DNA from 4 places in the Kitasatospora sp. NPDC001309 genome. Region 1 is predicted to be linked to each of the others. Evidence: riboswitches for the same ligand, from Rfam matches in the RefSeq annotation. Region 1 holds a riboswitch; each other region holds the start of a gene.
The links. Region 1 has a riboswitch for cobalamin ahead of ACFY2K_RS02610 (FecCD family ABC transporter permease). Riboswitches for the same ligand answer to the same signal wherever they lie in the genome.
Positions count from the first base shown of each region.

Region 2: linked by a shared signal. The riboswitch ahead of ACFY2K_RS34460 (ABC transporter substrate-binding protein) and the one ahead of ACFY2K_RS02610 (FecCD family ABC transporter permease) in region 1 are both predicted to bind cobalamin.
Region 3: linked by a shared signal. The riboswitch ahead of ACFY2K_RS18265 (cobalamin biosynthesis protein) and the one ahead of ACFY2K_RS02610 (FecCD family ABC transporter permease) in region 1 are both predicted to bind cobalamin.
Region 4: linked by a shared signal. The riboswitch ahead of ACFY2K_RS16900 (peptidase) and the one ahead of ACFY2K_RS02610 (FecCD family ABC transporter permease) in region 1 are both predicted to bind cobalamin.

Region 1 covers NZ_JBIAXC010000002.1:75,315-78,342, reverse strand. Annotated here, with positions in the region: gene ACFY2K_RS02625 (CGNR zinc finger domain-containing protein) at 1-161, shown strand, start outside; gene sodX (nickel-type superoxide dismutase maturation protease) at 173-616, opposite strand; gene sodN (superoxide dismutase, Ni) at 793-1,188, shown strand; cobalamin riboswitch at 1,288-1,433, shown strand; gene ACFY2K_RS02610 (FecCD family ABC transporter permease) at 1,529-2,581, shown strand; gene ACFY2K_RS02605 (ABC transporter ATP-binding protein) at 2,578-3,028, shown strand, end outside.
Region 2 covers NZ_JBIAXC010000047.1:2,834-5,861, reverse strand. Annotated here, with positions in the region: gene ACFY2K_RS34470 (hypothetical protein) at 1-79, shown strand, start outside; gene ACFY2K_RS34465 (hypothetical protein) at 706-1,647, shown strand; cobalamin riboswitch at 1,753-1,959, shown strand; gene ACFY2K_RS34460 (ABC transporter substrate-binding protein) at 2,117-3,028, shown strand, end outside.
Region 3 covers NZ_JBIAXC010000016.1:74,950-77,977, forward strand. Annotated here, with positions in the region: gene ACFY2K_RS18255 (alpha/beta hydrolase family protein) at 1-246, opposite strand, end outside; gene ACFY2K_RS18260 (transcriptional regulator) at 652-1,338, opposite strand; cobalamin riboswitch at 1,532-1,663, shown strand; gene ACFY2K_RS18265 (cobalamin biosynthesis protein) at 1,762-2,727, shown strand; gene ACFY2K_RS18270 (cobyric acid synthase) at 2,724-3,028, shown strand, end outside.
Region 4 covers NZ_JBIAXC010000014.1:93,434-96,461, forward strand. Annotated here, with positions in the region: gene ACFY2K_RS16895 (flagellar hook-length control protein FliK) at 1-423, opposite strand, end outside; gene ACFY2K_RS16900 (peptidase) at 453-1,559, opposite strand; cobalamin riboswitch at 1,658-1,806, opposite strand; gene ACFY2K_RS16905 (TetR/AcrR family transcriptional regulator) at 1,919-2,512, opposite strand; gene ACFY2K_RS16910 (FAD-dependent oxidoreductase) at 2,639-3,028, shown strand, end outside.

The DNA.
Region 1 (3,028 bases):
GCATCTGCCAGGCCGCGCCGTGCCGCAACGCCTACCTGGACACCTCGACCAACCGCTCCCGCCGCTACTGCTCCGACCGCTGCGCGACCCGCGCCAACGTCGCCGCGTACCGGGCCCGCAAGCGGCTGGAGGCCGAGGCCGCGCTGGGCACCGGGCAGTAGCCGGCCGGGGCTCAGAGCTCGTCGACGAAGACCCCGAACCGCCGGGCCAGGCCCGGCACCCGGGCCAGCCGGGGGCCGAGCAGCAGCCGCTCCAGCCCGCGGCCCGGCGCCAGCCAGGCGGGGCTCGGCCGCAGCCGCAGCAGCACCCGGCCGAGCACCAGCTCGTCCGGGACCGGGCCGTAGCTGCGGCTGTCGCTGTCCACCGGACGGTTGTCGGACAGCAGCCACCAGCCCTTCGGGCGGCGCTCGGCGGCCCGCTTCACCACCAGCAGGTCCTGCTGGAACGGGTGCCGGAACAGCACCACCGCGCCGGGCCGGATCGGCGCCCCGTAGCGGACCAGCAGCCGGTCGCCCTCGCGCAGGGTCGGGACCATCGACGGGCCCGTCACGTCGACCAGCCCGAACGGCACCGCGCCGCCCTGCCCGCCGCCCTGCGGCTCCGCGCTCCGCGCCATGGCTCCTCCTCCCGGACCGACCGCCCCAGTCTGCCGTACGGACCGTCATCCGTTCGATGTCCGGATTACCCCGGTTCCGGGTCCGTCTTTCGCCCTAGGCCCACCGCCCGGCCGCGAAACCCGGAGGCCGGAAGGGTAATCTCGGGCGCGGGAAGACGATCTAAGGAAGGACTCCCATGTTCTCTCGTCTGTTTGCACCGCGTGCCACTGCTCACGCCCACTGCGACCTGCCGTGCGGTGTCTACGACCCCGCCCAGGCCAAGCTGGAGGCCGAGTCGGTCAAGGCCACCCAGGAGAAGTACCAGGCCAACGAGGACCCGCACTTCCGCGCCCGCGCCATCATCATCAAGGAGCAGCGCGCCGAGGCCGTCAAGCACCACATCTCGGTGCTGTGGAGCGACTACTTCAAGGCCCCGCACTTCGAGAAGTACCCGCAGCTGCACCAGCTGATCAACGACACCCTGAAGGCCGCCTCGGCCGCCAAGGCGTCCACCGACCCGGCCACCGGCCAGGCCCTGCTGGACCTGATCGCCGAGGTCGACAAGATCTTCTGGGAGACCAAGCAGGCCTGAGCCTGACGCGTCGCCACCCGGCCGCCCCCGTCCGCACCGTCGGACGGGGGCGGTCGTGCGTTCCCGTGCCCCCGCCCCGGGAACGGACCCCGGTAAGGGTTGCCTACCCTGAGTGGCTGTTATGCTGCCAGGGCGTCCGAGGGGGAAGTCCGGTGAGAATCCGGCGCTGACCCGCAACGGTGAGCACGGCCCGCGGTCCCGGGGCCGGGCCAGCCCGATCGCCCCCGGCCGCTGAACTCCCGACAACTCGCCGTGGACTGCGAGGGGAAGGCGCCCGGGCCCGACCCCGGCCGGCGCCCGCCCCGGCACACCCGCGGCCCGAGGCAAGGCACGCCCGCCCGTGAGTGACCCCGTTCGCCGAATACCGACCCTCCCGCTCGCCCTCGGCCTCGCCGCCGCCCTGCTGCTCTCCCTGGTCTGCGGCGTCGCGCTCGGCGCCTCCGGAATCGAACTCCCGGACGTCCTGCGACTGTTGGGCGCCGGGCTGACCGGCGGACGGCTGGACGCGAGCGACGCGGCGGCGTACGCGATCGTCTGGGAGCTGCGGCTGCCGCGCACCCTGCTGGCCGCCGTGGTCGGCGGCGGGCTCGCCGCCACCGGGGTCGCCGTCCAGGCCCTGGTGCGCAACGCCCTCGCCGACCCGTTCGTCCTGGGCATCTCCTCCGGCGCCGCCGTCGGCGCCAACGCCGTCCTGCTGCTCGGCGCCTTCGCCTCGCTCGGGGTGTGGGCGATCTCGGTCTCCGCGTTCGGCTCCGCGCTGCTCGCCATGGTGCTGGTCTACCTCGCCGCCCGCACCGCGTACGGGCTCACCCCGCTGCGGCTGGTGCTCACCGGCACCGCGCTCTCCTACGGCTTCTCCGCCCTGACCACCCTGATGGTCTTCTCCGCCGACCACGCCGAGGCCGCCCGGGACGCCATGATGTGGCTGCTCGGCAGCCTCGGCGGCGCCACCTGGGGCTCGGTGCCGATCGCGGCCGCCACCGTCCTGGCCGGACTGGCCTATCTGGCCTGCGCCGCCGGACGGTTGGACGCGCTCGCGATGGGCGACGAGACCTCCGCCTCGCTCGGCGTCGACCCGGACCGGCTGCGCCGGGAACTGTTCGTGGTCACCGCCGCCGTCACCGGCACCGTGGTCGCCGTCAGCGGGGCGATCGGCTTCGTCGGACTGCTGATGCCGCACCTGGCCCGGATGCTGGTCGGCGCCGGGCACCGCCGGGTGCTGGCGATCGCGCCGCTCGCCGGGGCGCTGCTGCTGGTCTGGGTGGACATCGCCTCCCGCACCCTGCTGGCACCCGCCGAACTGCCCGTCGGGGTGTTCACCGCGGTGCTCGGGGTGCCCGCCTTCCTGCTGATGATGCGCCGCCGCGGCCAGGCCTTCGGAGGCCGGCGATGACGGCCCCGACCCCTTCGACCGGCGCGGAGGACCTGCGGGTCGACGGCGTCTCGGTGGAACTGGCCGGCGCCCGGCTGGTCCACGAGGTGAGCCTGACGGCCGCCGCCGGGCAGGTGATCGGACTGATCGGCCCGAACGGCAGCGGCAAGTCGACCCTGCTGCGCTGCGTCTACCGGGTGCTGCGCCCGGCCGGCGGGACCGTCAGGCTGGGCGGCGACGACCTGCACGCGCTCACCGCCCGCGACACCGCCCGCCGGGTGGCCGCGCTGACCCAGGAGCACCCCGCCGAGTTCGAGTTCACGGTGGCCGAGGTGGTCGCCATGGGCCGGCTGCCGCACCGGCGCGGCCTCGCCGCCGGCCCGACCGCCGGGGACCGGGAGCGCTGCGCCGCCGCGCTGCGCCGGGTCCGGGCCGACCACCTCGCCGAACGCGCCTTCCCGAGCCTGT
Region 2 (3,028 bases), on a different contig from region 1:
CGACTTCAGCAAGGACACGGACGGCACCATCTACACCAAGAAGGACGCCACGACCCTGGGTTTCAAGAAGCCGCGCTGACCTCGGCCTAGGGCCTGTCCGGCGGATCTTGGCAGATCAGCGCGCGGCGTTGGGCGCCCGGCTGGGCGTGCGCCCGAGTCGGCCTCGTACTGGACGTACTTGGGCGATTCGGGCGTGCGTCCAGGCGGGATGCCCGGCGTCGCGCGCCTGGCAAGATCCGCCGGACAGGCCCTAGCTGACCCGGACTCGATCGCCACAGCCCGCCGGCCCCGCCGGCGGGCTGTTCCGCGTCCACGGACGCCAGTGCACGCGGGCGTTCGCATCCCAACACACCGGGAATTGAACCACCGAAGGCCGTCCGCACGTTGGAATAGCGGAACTCCCGGTGAATCCCGGGAGAATGGCCGAAGTTCCCGACCGTAATCCGGTCCGGGACTTCGACGTGTACCGACCTACGGTCGCACCGCCCCCACCGTCGCCGCCGGTCCCGCTCCCGCCCCCACCCCGCCCCTGGCGGCGCGACAAGGCCTTGGTATGAGCACGGCAAAGGGTTCCCCGCCCCGCGTCCACCATCTGGACGGACGGACGGCCGAGTTGATGTGGTGTCCGGGCTCAACCCGCGGGCCGGCCGGTCCGCAGGCCTGTACGGACGAACCTCCCACACCCTCACACCCGGGAGCAGACACATGCGCACCCCCCTCAAGGCCGCCGCCCACACCCTCACGGCGCTGGCCCTGGCCGCCTTCGGCACCACCGCCCTGGCCGCCGGCGCCGAGGCCCAACCCGCCCCGGCCGCCGCCCACTTCGGGGCCAAGCCGCTCCACCCCGGCACCACCGCCAAGAGCCCGACCGCGACCTCCGGCAACACCCTGTCGGTCCGCTCCGCCGCGACCCAGGGCGTGGTCTCCCCCACTCCCAAGGTGTACCTGGTGTTCTGGGGCTCGCAGTGGTCCTCCGACCCAGCCGGGGTCGCCCCCGACATGCAGAACATGTTCAAGGGCCTCTACGGCAGCCAGGACACCTGGGGCACCATCCTCAGCCAGTACTGCGAGGGCGTCGCCAGGGGCACCACCACCTGCGGCACCAAGGGCACCCACGTCCAGCACCCGGCGTCCTCCCCGCTGGCCGGCGTCTGGTTCGACAACGCCGCCGCCACCCCGGCCAACGCCACCGCCGCCCAGATCGCCGCCGAGGCGGGCAAGGCCGCCGCCCACTTCGGCAACACCACCCAGGCGCCCAACCTCAACGCCCAGTACGTGGTGGTCTCCCCCACCGGCACCCACCCGGACGGCTTCCCCAACTCCGGCTTCTGCGCCTGGCACGACAAGACCAGCAGCTCCTACGGCACCCTGGCCTACACCAACCTGCCGTACATCCCGGACAACGGGGCGGGCGCCTGCACCACCTTCACCGACGGGCGGCTGCTCTCCGGCATCGAGTCCACCGAGACCCACGAGTACGCGGAGACGGTCACCGACTTCTGGCCCAGCATCGGCTGGAACGGCGGCGGCGGTGAGATCGGCGACGAGTGCGAGAACCTCGACGCCTACGTCACCCTGAGCACCGGCACCTTCGACCTCCAGGGCCTGTGGTCCAACAGCACCAACAAGTGCGTGACGCACGGCTGACGACCGCCCGCTCCGAGGAACCCGGCCCGCCGCGCCCCCCGCGCGGCGGGCCGTCGCTGTCGGGCCGTCACCCTGAGCCGGACTCCGCCGCCCTGACCACGCCTGATACCGTGCGATCGCCGTGGTGTTCGGGAAACCGGTCTGAGTCCGGTGCGGCCCTCGCCACTGTTGCCGCGGAGTTCCGCGGCCCTCGCTGACCGGCTCGCCCAGCGGTCAGGGCCACTGGGCGGGCTCGAAGGAGCCGCCCGGGAAGGTCGGCCGCGGCACGTCGATGCGGAAGCCAGGAGACCGGCCACGGCACGACATGTTCCACGAGGGTTTTGGAGAACACGTGCCCAGCGGTCAGCCGCGTCCGTTCCGATCCATTTGCTCCGTACATCCCATACGTCCCACAGGTCCGATACGTGTCGGCCGGGCGGTCGCCGCCGTCCTGTTCCTCGGCACGCTCGGCGCCTGCACGGGCGCCCCCGTGCCCGCCGCGCCCGGCGGGACGTCCGCAGGTGCCGCGCCGGTCAGCGTGGAGAACTGCGGGACCACCGTGACGGTCGGCACGCCGCCCGAACGGCTGGTGACGCTCAACGAGGGGGCCACCGAGGTGGCTCTGGCCCTCGGCCTGGAGTCCCGCATGGCCGGTACCGCCTACCTCGACGATGCCGTCCCGGAGAAGTGGAAGGCGGCCTACGACTCCGTCCCGGTGCTCTCCGCGAAGTACCCGACGAAGGAGAAGCTCCTCACCGCCCGCCCCGACTTCCTGTACGCCTCCTACGCCAGCGCGTTCACCGACAAGGTCGCGGGCACCCGGGAGGACCTGCGCGGCCAGGGCGTAGCGTCGTACCTGTCCCCGTTCGGCTGCTCGGACAAGAGCCAGGTGCCGCCGACGACGTGGCAGGCCGCGTGGGGCGAACTGCACGACGTCGCCCAGGTCTTCGGCGTACCGGAGCGGGCCGCCGCGATCCAGCACCAGCAGGAGCAGCAGCTCGCCGGGTTCACGACGACGGCCGCGGGCAAGGACCTGAAGGTCCTGTGGTACGACTCGGACACCAAGTCGCCCTTCGTCGGCGCCGGCCACGGCGGCCCCCAGCTGGTGCTCGACGCCGTGGGCGCCCGCAACGTCTTCGCGGACCTGCCCGGCGGCTGGCAGAACGTGAGCTGGGAGAAGGTCGTCGCGGCCGACCCGGACGCCATCGTGCTCGCGGACGCCGGCTGGGACACCGCCCAGTCCAAGATCGACTACCTGGAGCACGACCCGGTGCTGAGCAAGCTCGGCGCCGTGCGGCGCAAGGCCTTCGTGGTGGTGCCGTTCTCGGAGTCGACTCCCGGCGTGCGGCTCGCCGACGGGGCCGCCCGGGTCTCGGCGGGGCTGAGCGCGCTGCGCCCGGCT
Region 3 (3,028 bases), on a different contig from region 1:
CACCACCGCGTGCCCGCCGTCCGCCCACTCCACCGCCCAGCGACCGGGGCGCAGGCTCTCAGGACGCCGACTGAACGTCACCCGCCCCGCCGCGAGGCTCTGCACCAGCACCGGCCCCGAATCCGGGCCGTCGGCGGCCGGGCCCGCGGCCGGACGGACCAACCGCTCGGAGGCCCGACGGCCGACGACCAGGACGGCGGCCCCGGCGGCGGCGGCCGCCACGACGGCTGCGGTTCCCCAACGCATATCGATCCCCGCTCTGTTCACTGACCCGGACGGTGTTCGAGGACCAGTCCACAAGGGGGGTGGCGGGGCGGCCACTGGGCGGGGCCGTCTGGGGGGGCCGCTGCGCGGGGCTGGGGTGGGGTGGTGGGCTCTCGGGAGGGTGGGTGACGCCGGGGGCGGTTCCGGGGGTGGGCGCTCCGGGGGCTGGGTGATTTTCCGACCGCCGACCCTGTGGGGTGGGGTGCTGGGCGCCATGGGCGGTCTGAAAATCACCCGCAACGCCCCTCTCCGCACCCACCCCCTCCACCGCCCCCTCCCGCAGCGCGTCCCTCTCGCCTTGGGCGGGTGGTGGGGGGAGGGGGTGGTGGGCGCGCGGGGCGTTGCCCGCGCGCCCGTGCCTGTACGCCCGCAGTGGGTTGGTGCCGGTCAGACGGGGATGGTGGGGTGGTGGGTGCTGAGGAGGTGCCAGAAGCGGGGGGTGAGGGGTGGGGTGGTGGGGTGGGTGGTGGTGCCCCAGTGGGAGGGGATGTGGTGTTCCTGGTGGAGGACGGGGAGGACGGCGGCGAGGTCGGGTTCGGGGACGGGGACGAGGCGGGCGATCGGGCGGAGGTGGGGTTGCCAGCGGCCGGCCACGCACTGGCGGAGCAGGGCGTCGAGGGCCTCGCGGCGGCCGGTGGCCTCGACGAGTTCGGTGAGGCGCAGGCCGAGGACCTGGGCGAGGGCGTGGGTCTGGTCCGGGTCGCCGTCCCAGTCGCCGGTCAGTTCGGCCTGGCGGTAGGTGGGCAGGGGGATGCCGACCCGTTCGGCGACGGTTTCCGGGGGGAGTTCCCGGGCGAGGCGGTGGTCGCGCAGGCTGACGGGGTGGCCGGGCATCAGGGCGGCGGCCGGGCACCAGAGGGCGCGGGCCAGGGCGATGAACTCGGTCTCGCCGGGGCGCAGCACGCCGTCCTCCCAGGCGAGGACGTGGCCGGGCAGCAGTCGGACGCCGTGTGCGGCCATGCCCTCGGCGACCTGCTCGGGAGTCAGCCCGAGGCCGGTTCGGTGGGCCCGGGCGGCCTCCGGCGAGAACGGCACCGGGGCGGGGGCGGCGACGGGGGGCTTTCTGCGGCGCATGGCCGAACCGTAGGCGTGGCCTGCGGCGCGGCCCCAGCCGCCGAACGCACGAAGCGGGGGCGCCGGGCTCTTGGTGGTACTGGGCGATCGCACAGGGCGGGGGCGGGTGCGTCGTGTGACCAACCCCTCCGTGACCTCGGTTGACTCCCGGTTCGGGCGCGTGATGGGATCCTGGGGCCAAACGGAGGCATGGAGAGGAAGCCGGTGCGAGTCCGGCGCGGTCCCGCCACTGTCACCGGGGAGCACGCTCGGAAAGTGCCACGGCGGACCGTCAGGGGCCGTTGGAAGGCCCGGGGGTGCGTCGGACCCGGAAGCCAGGAGACTCTCGCCCCCGGTACGTCGATCCAGGGCGCGGACCCTGAGTGAGGACACCCACGCGATGCAGGCTGCCCCGCCCGGTTGGATCCCCGGCTTCTCGATGTTGTGCGCCCGCTGACCCGGGCCGCGGCCTTCGCGGTGGGCGCCGTCGTGGGCTACGCCGCCGACGCCCGGTACGCCGACCCGCGCCGCGGCCACCCCGTCGCCCTGTTCGGCACGGCCGCGGGGCGGCTGGAGCGGCGGCTGTGGCGCGACGACCGGGCGGCCGGTGCCGGGTACACCGCGGTGTGCGTGGGTGCGGTCGCGGCCGGCGCGCTCGCCCTGGACCGTACGGTCGGGCGCCGTCCGCTGGGCCGGGCCGCGTTGGCGGCGGCGGCGACCTGGACGGTGCTCGGCGGCACCTCGCTGACCCGGGAGGCCCGCACCGTCGGACGCTCGCTGGCCGCAGGCGACCTGACGGCGGCCCGGGAGCGGCTGCCGCACCTGTGCGGGCGGGATCCGAGTGCCCTGGACGGGCAGCAGATCGCCCGGGCGGTGGTCGAGTCGGTGGCCGAGAACACGGCGGATGCCGTGGTGAACGCACTGGCCTGGGGTGCCCTGGCGGGCACGCCGGGGCTGCTGGCGTTCCGCGCGGTGAACACCCTGGACGCCATGGTGGGCCACCGCTCGCCCCGCTACGCCCGCTTCGGCTGGGCCTCGGCCCGGCTGGACGACGTGGCGGGCTGGCCGGGCGCCCGGCTGACGGCCCTGCTGACGGTGGCCGCCGCGCCCGAGCCCCGGACCGCCTGGCGGGTCTGGCGCCGGGACGGCTCCGCGCACCCGAGCCCGAACGCGGGCCAGGCCGAGTCGGCCTTCGCGGGGGCGGTCGGGGTCCGGCTGGGCGGGACGTTGCGGTACGGGGAGCGGGTGGAGCACCGGCCCGTCCTGGGTGCCGAGTTGCGGCCGGTGACGGTGGACGACATCGAGCGGGCCTGCACGCTGTCCCGGCGGGTGGGCGCGCTGGCGCTGGGTACGACGGTCGCGGGGCACGTCCTGCTGCGCATGCTGATGAGGAAGAGGGGTGGGGCATGACCAACGCACTGCTGGTCGCGGGGACGACCTCGGACGCGGGCAAGAGCGTGGTGACGGCCGGGATCTGCCGGTGGCTGGCCCGCCAGGGCGTGCGGGTGGCGCCGTTCAAGGCGCAGAACATGTCGCTGAACTCCTTCGTCACCGCCGACGGGGCCGAGATCGGCCGCGCCCAGGCGATGCAGGCGCAGGCCGCCCGGGTGGAGCCGGAGGCGGCGATGAATCCGGTGCTGCTCAAGCCGGGCGCGGACGGCCGCAGCCAGGTGGTGCTGCTGGGCAGGCCGGTGGCCGAGGTGGGCGCGCT
Region 4 (3,028 bases), on a different contig from region 1:
GCTGCCCGCGCCCAGGTTGCTGTACGACCAGGGGCCGCCGTGCTGGGCGTGCCAGTACGACCAGTAGGCGCTGCCGGTCGGGTTGGTGCAGGTCGTCGGCAGGGCGTTGATCGTGCAGACGAAGCCCGGGAAGCGCGGGTGGAAGGAGTACGAGAAACCGGCCCCGGTCAGCGCGGCCAGGCCGCTGGCCGGGTCGCCGGGCGCACAGCCGGTCTGGACGCCGCCGCCGACGGCGGTGAAGTCGACCACGACGGTGACCCCGGTGGTGCCGGTGCAGGCGTCCGCCCGCGCCTGCGGGGCCTGGACGGCGGAGACGCCGAGCAGGCCGGCCGTGAGGGCCGCCGCAGCGGCGATCGACCCGAGCGTACGGCGGGCCGGGCGGGCACGGCGGGCCGGGCGGACCGCGGTGAAGGTGTCGGTCATCGGTGAAATCCTCCTGGAGTCAGGCTCGTTCAGCGCACGGCCGTGGGCGTGGCCGTGTCCCTGGCCGTGTCCGTGGCCGGGCAGGCGAGGGTAGGGGCGCCGGGGCGTGCACCGGCGGCGGACAGCGTGGCCAGCGGGGTGCCCGCGAGGCCGAGGACGGCCTGTGCCGTGGCCCGGGCGCCGTTGCCCGCGTTGAAACCGCTCGCGTCGTAGGCGACGGCGCCGCGGACCGCCTGGTCGGCGGAGCAGTCCTGCTGGAACTTGACCAGCCGGCTCCAGCCCTTGAACCCGGCGGCCAGGCGCCCGCCGGAGAACAGCGCCTGGGTGGCCAGGCCGGTGGTGTTGGCGTTGGAGGCGGTCGCCCCGGCGGCCGCGAACCCGCCGTCGCCGTTCTGGTGGGCGGTGAGCCAGCCGAGTCCCGTGTTCGCCTTGGCGGCGCGACCGGTGGCGGCGAGGGCCTGGACGGCGAGCGCGGTGGCGTCGGGGTCGCTGGTGCAGGCGGCCTGGCCGAAGGAGACCGGGAAGCCGCCGTCCGCGCACTGGCTGTTCGCCAGGAAGTCGACGGCCGCCGCCGGGGCGTCACCGGGCGTGCGGTGCAGGGCGATCAGGGCGAGGGACTGGCCGAAGGCGTTGCTGTAGTCGCCCCACTGGGAGCGGTCGGAGAAGCGGCCTCCGGCGGTCTGCAGCGAGCGCAGCCGGGCCGGCAGGTCGACGCCGCCGAAGGCCGTCGGGTCCCCGCCGCGGACCTCGACGGCGAGCAGCAGCTTGGCGGTCGCGCCCGCATAGGCCTCGGTGGTGCCATCGCCGAGGTAGCCGCTGATGACCTCGGGCTTCGCCAGCCAGGCGGTGGCCTTCGCGGCGGCGTCGTCGGAGCTGCGCGAGGCCGCGAAGGCCAGCACGGCGTCGATGGTCAGGCCCTGGTCGGGGTAGGCGGTCCCGTTGAAGACGGACTCGAAGTGGTCGCCGCCGACGAGCTGGCGGGCCAGCCAGCCGCCCGCGGCGGCGTCGGGGCGGAACGTCCCGGACGAGGTCGGGGCGGCGGGCGCGGCACTCGCGGCGGTGGCCGCCGGGAGCGCGGCGGCAAGGGCGAGGGCGGGTATCGCGAGCAGACCGAGGGTGCGGCGGAGCGCGGGCATGGAGACCTTTCCGGGCCCGCACACAGGGGCCCGGAGGGCCTCGGCGACGCACCGGGCAGCCCTCTGAGCTCCGGCCCGCAGACCACGACGGGAGGAGTGGACGACACACCTCCGCCGACGGGTACTCGGGCTCGCCACCGACGCGGAGTCGGAGGCCTACCGTTGCGGGTCAGCGCCGGACTCGAACCGGACTTCCCCCGAGGGCGGAGTCACAACTTGACGGCCCATCATGGCGATACGGAAAAGATCCGGTCAAGGGTTCGAGCGCGACACCACGGCGCCCGGCAGGCGTGAGGAGTGGCCCACGCGGCGCGCAGCGCCACCACGCGCAGCGGAGCGGCCGGCGGCCGGCGGACCGGTCAGGTGCCCGGGTGGGCGGCCGCCCAGCCGTGTTCGAGCAGCGCGAAGGCCTCGTCGGCGGCTCGGCGCGGGTCGGCGTGCCGCAGGACGAGGCTGCGGGCCTCCAGGGCGAAGCGGGCCAGGGCGGCGCAGCTGACGTCGTCCTCGGGCGCGCCCACCGCCTCGGCGACGGCCCTGGCCAGGGCCGCTTCGTGGCGCGTCCACATGCGCTGGGCGTAGTCGCACAGTGCGGGGGTCTCCTGCACCAGGCGCGTGAAGTCGGCGAACCGCGGGTCGGTGGCGTGGACGGCGAGCTGGGTCTGCTTCCGCAGCATGTGCTCGCGGAGGGCCCGGGGGATCGACGTGCCGGGGGCGCGGTCGCGCACGGCAGCGACGAGTTCTGCCTCCAGTTCGTCGTCCTGGTCGAAGACCAGGGCTTCCTTGCCGGAGAAGTGTTTGAACAGGGTGGTCACCGAGACGTCGGCGTGGTCGGCGACGTCCTTGACGCCGACCTGGTCGTAGCCGCGTTCGAGGAAGAGTTCGAGTGCGGCGTCGGCCAGGGACTGGCGGGTCTGGGCCTTCTTGCGCTCGCGGCGCCCGGTCGGTTCGGTCACCCGCCCACCGTACCGCGAAGTGCATTCGCTGCAAAAGTGTAGTCATTGCACTTATTGAGCGAGTGTGGTTTCTTGGTGATGCGCCGGGCCACCCGGCGACCGACCCACCTCCCGAGGGGCACTTCCATGCACTCTGCCCGTGATCCCCGCATCGCCATCGTCGGCGCCGGCCTCGGCGGCCTCACCTGCGCCCGAGTCCTCCAGCAGCACGGCCGCTCCGTCACCGTCCTCGAACGCGAGGCATCCGCCGCTTCCCGCCCGCAGGGCGGCTCCCTCGACATGCATCCCGGCACCGGGCAGGCCGCGCTCGGTGCGGCGGGGCTCCTCGACCGGTTCCACGCCCTCGCCCGCCCCGAAGGAGACGAGTGGCGCGTGCTCGACTTCGCCACCGCCACCCTCCTGGCACAGCAGGGGCCCTCCGCCGACGGCGGCCGACCGGAGATCGACCGAGGCCAGCTGCGCGGTCTGCTCCTGGACTCGCTCACCGAGGGCACGGTGCGGTGGGACCGTGCCGTC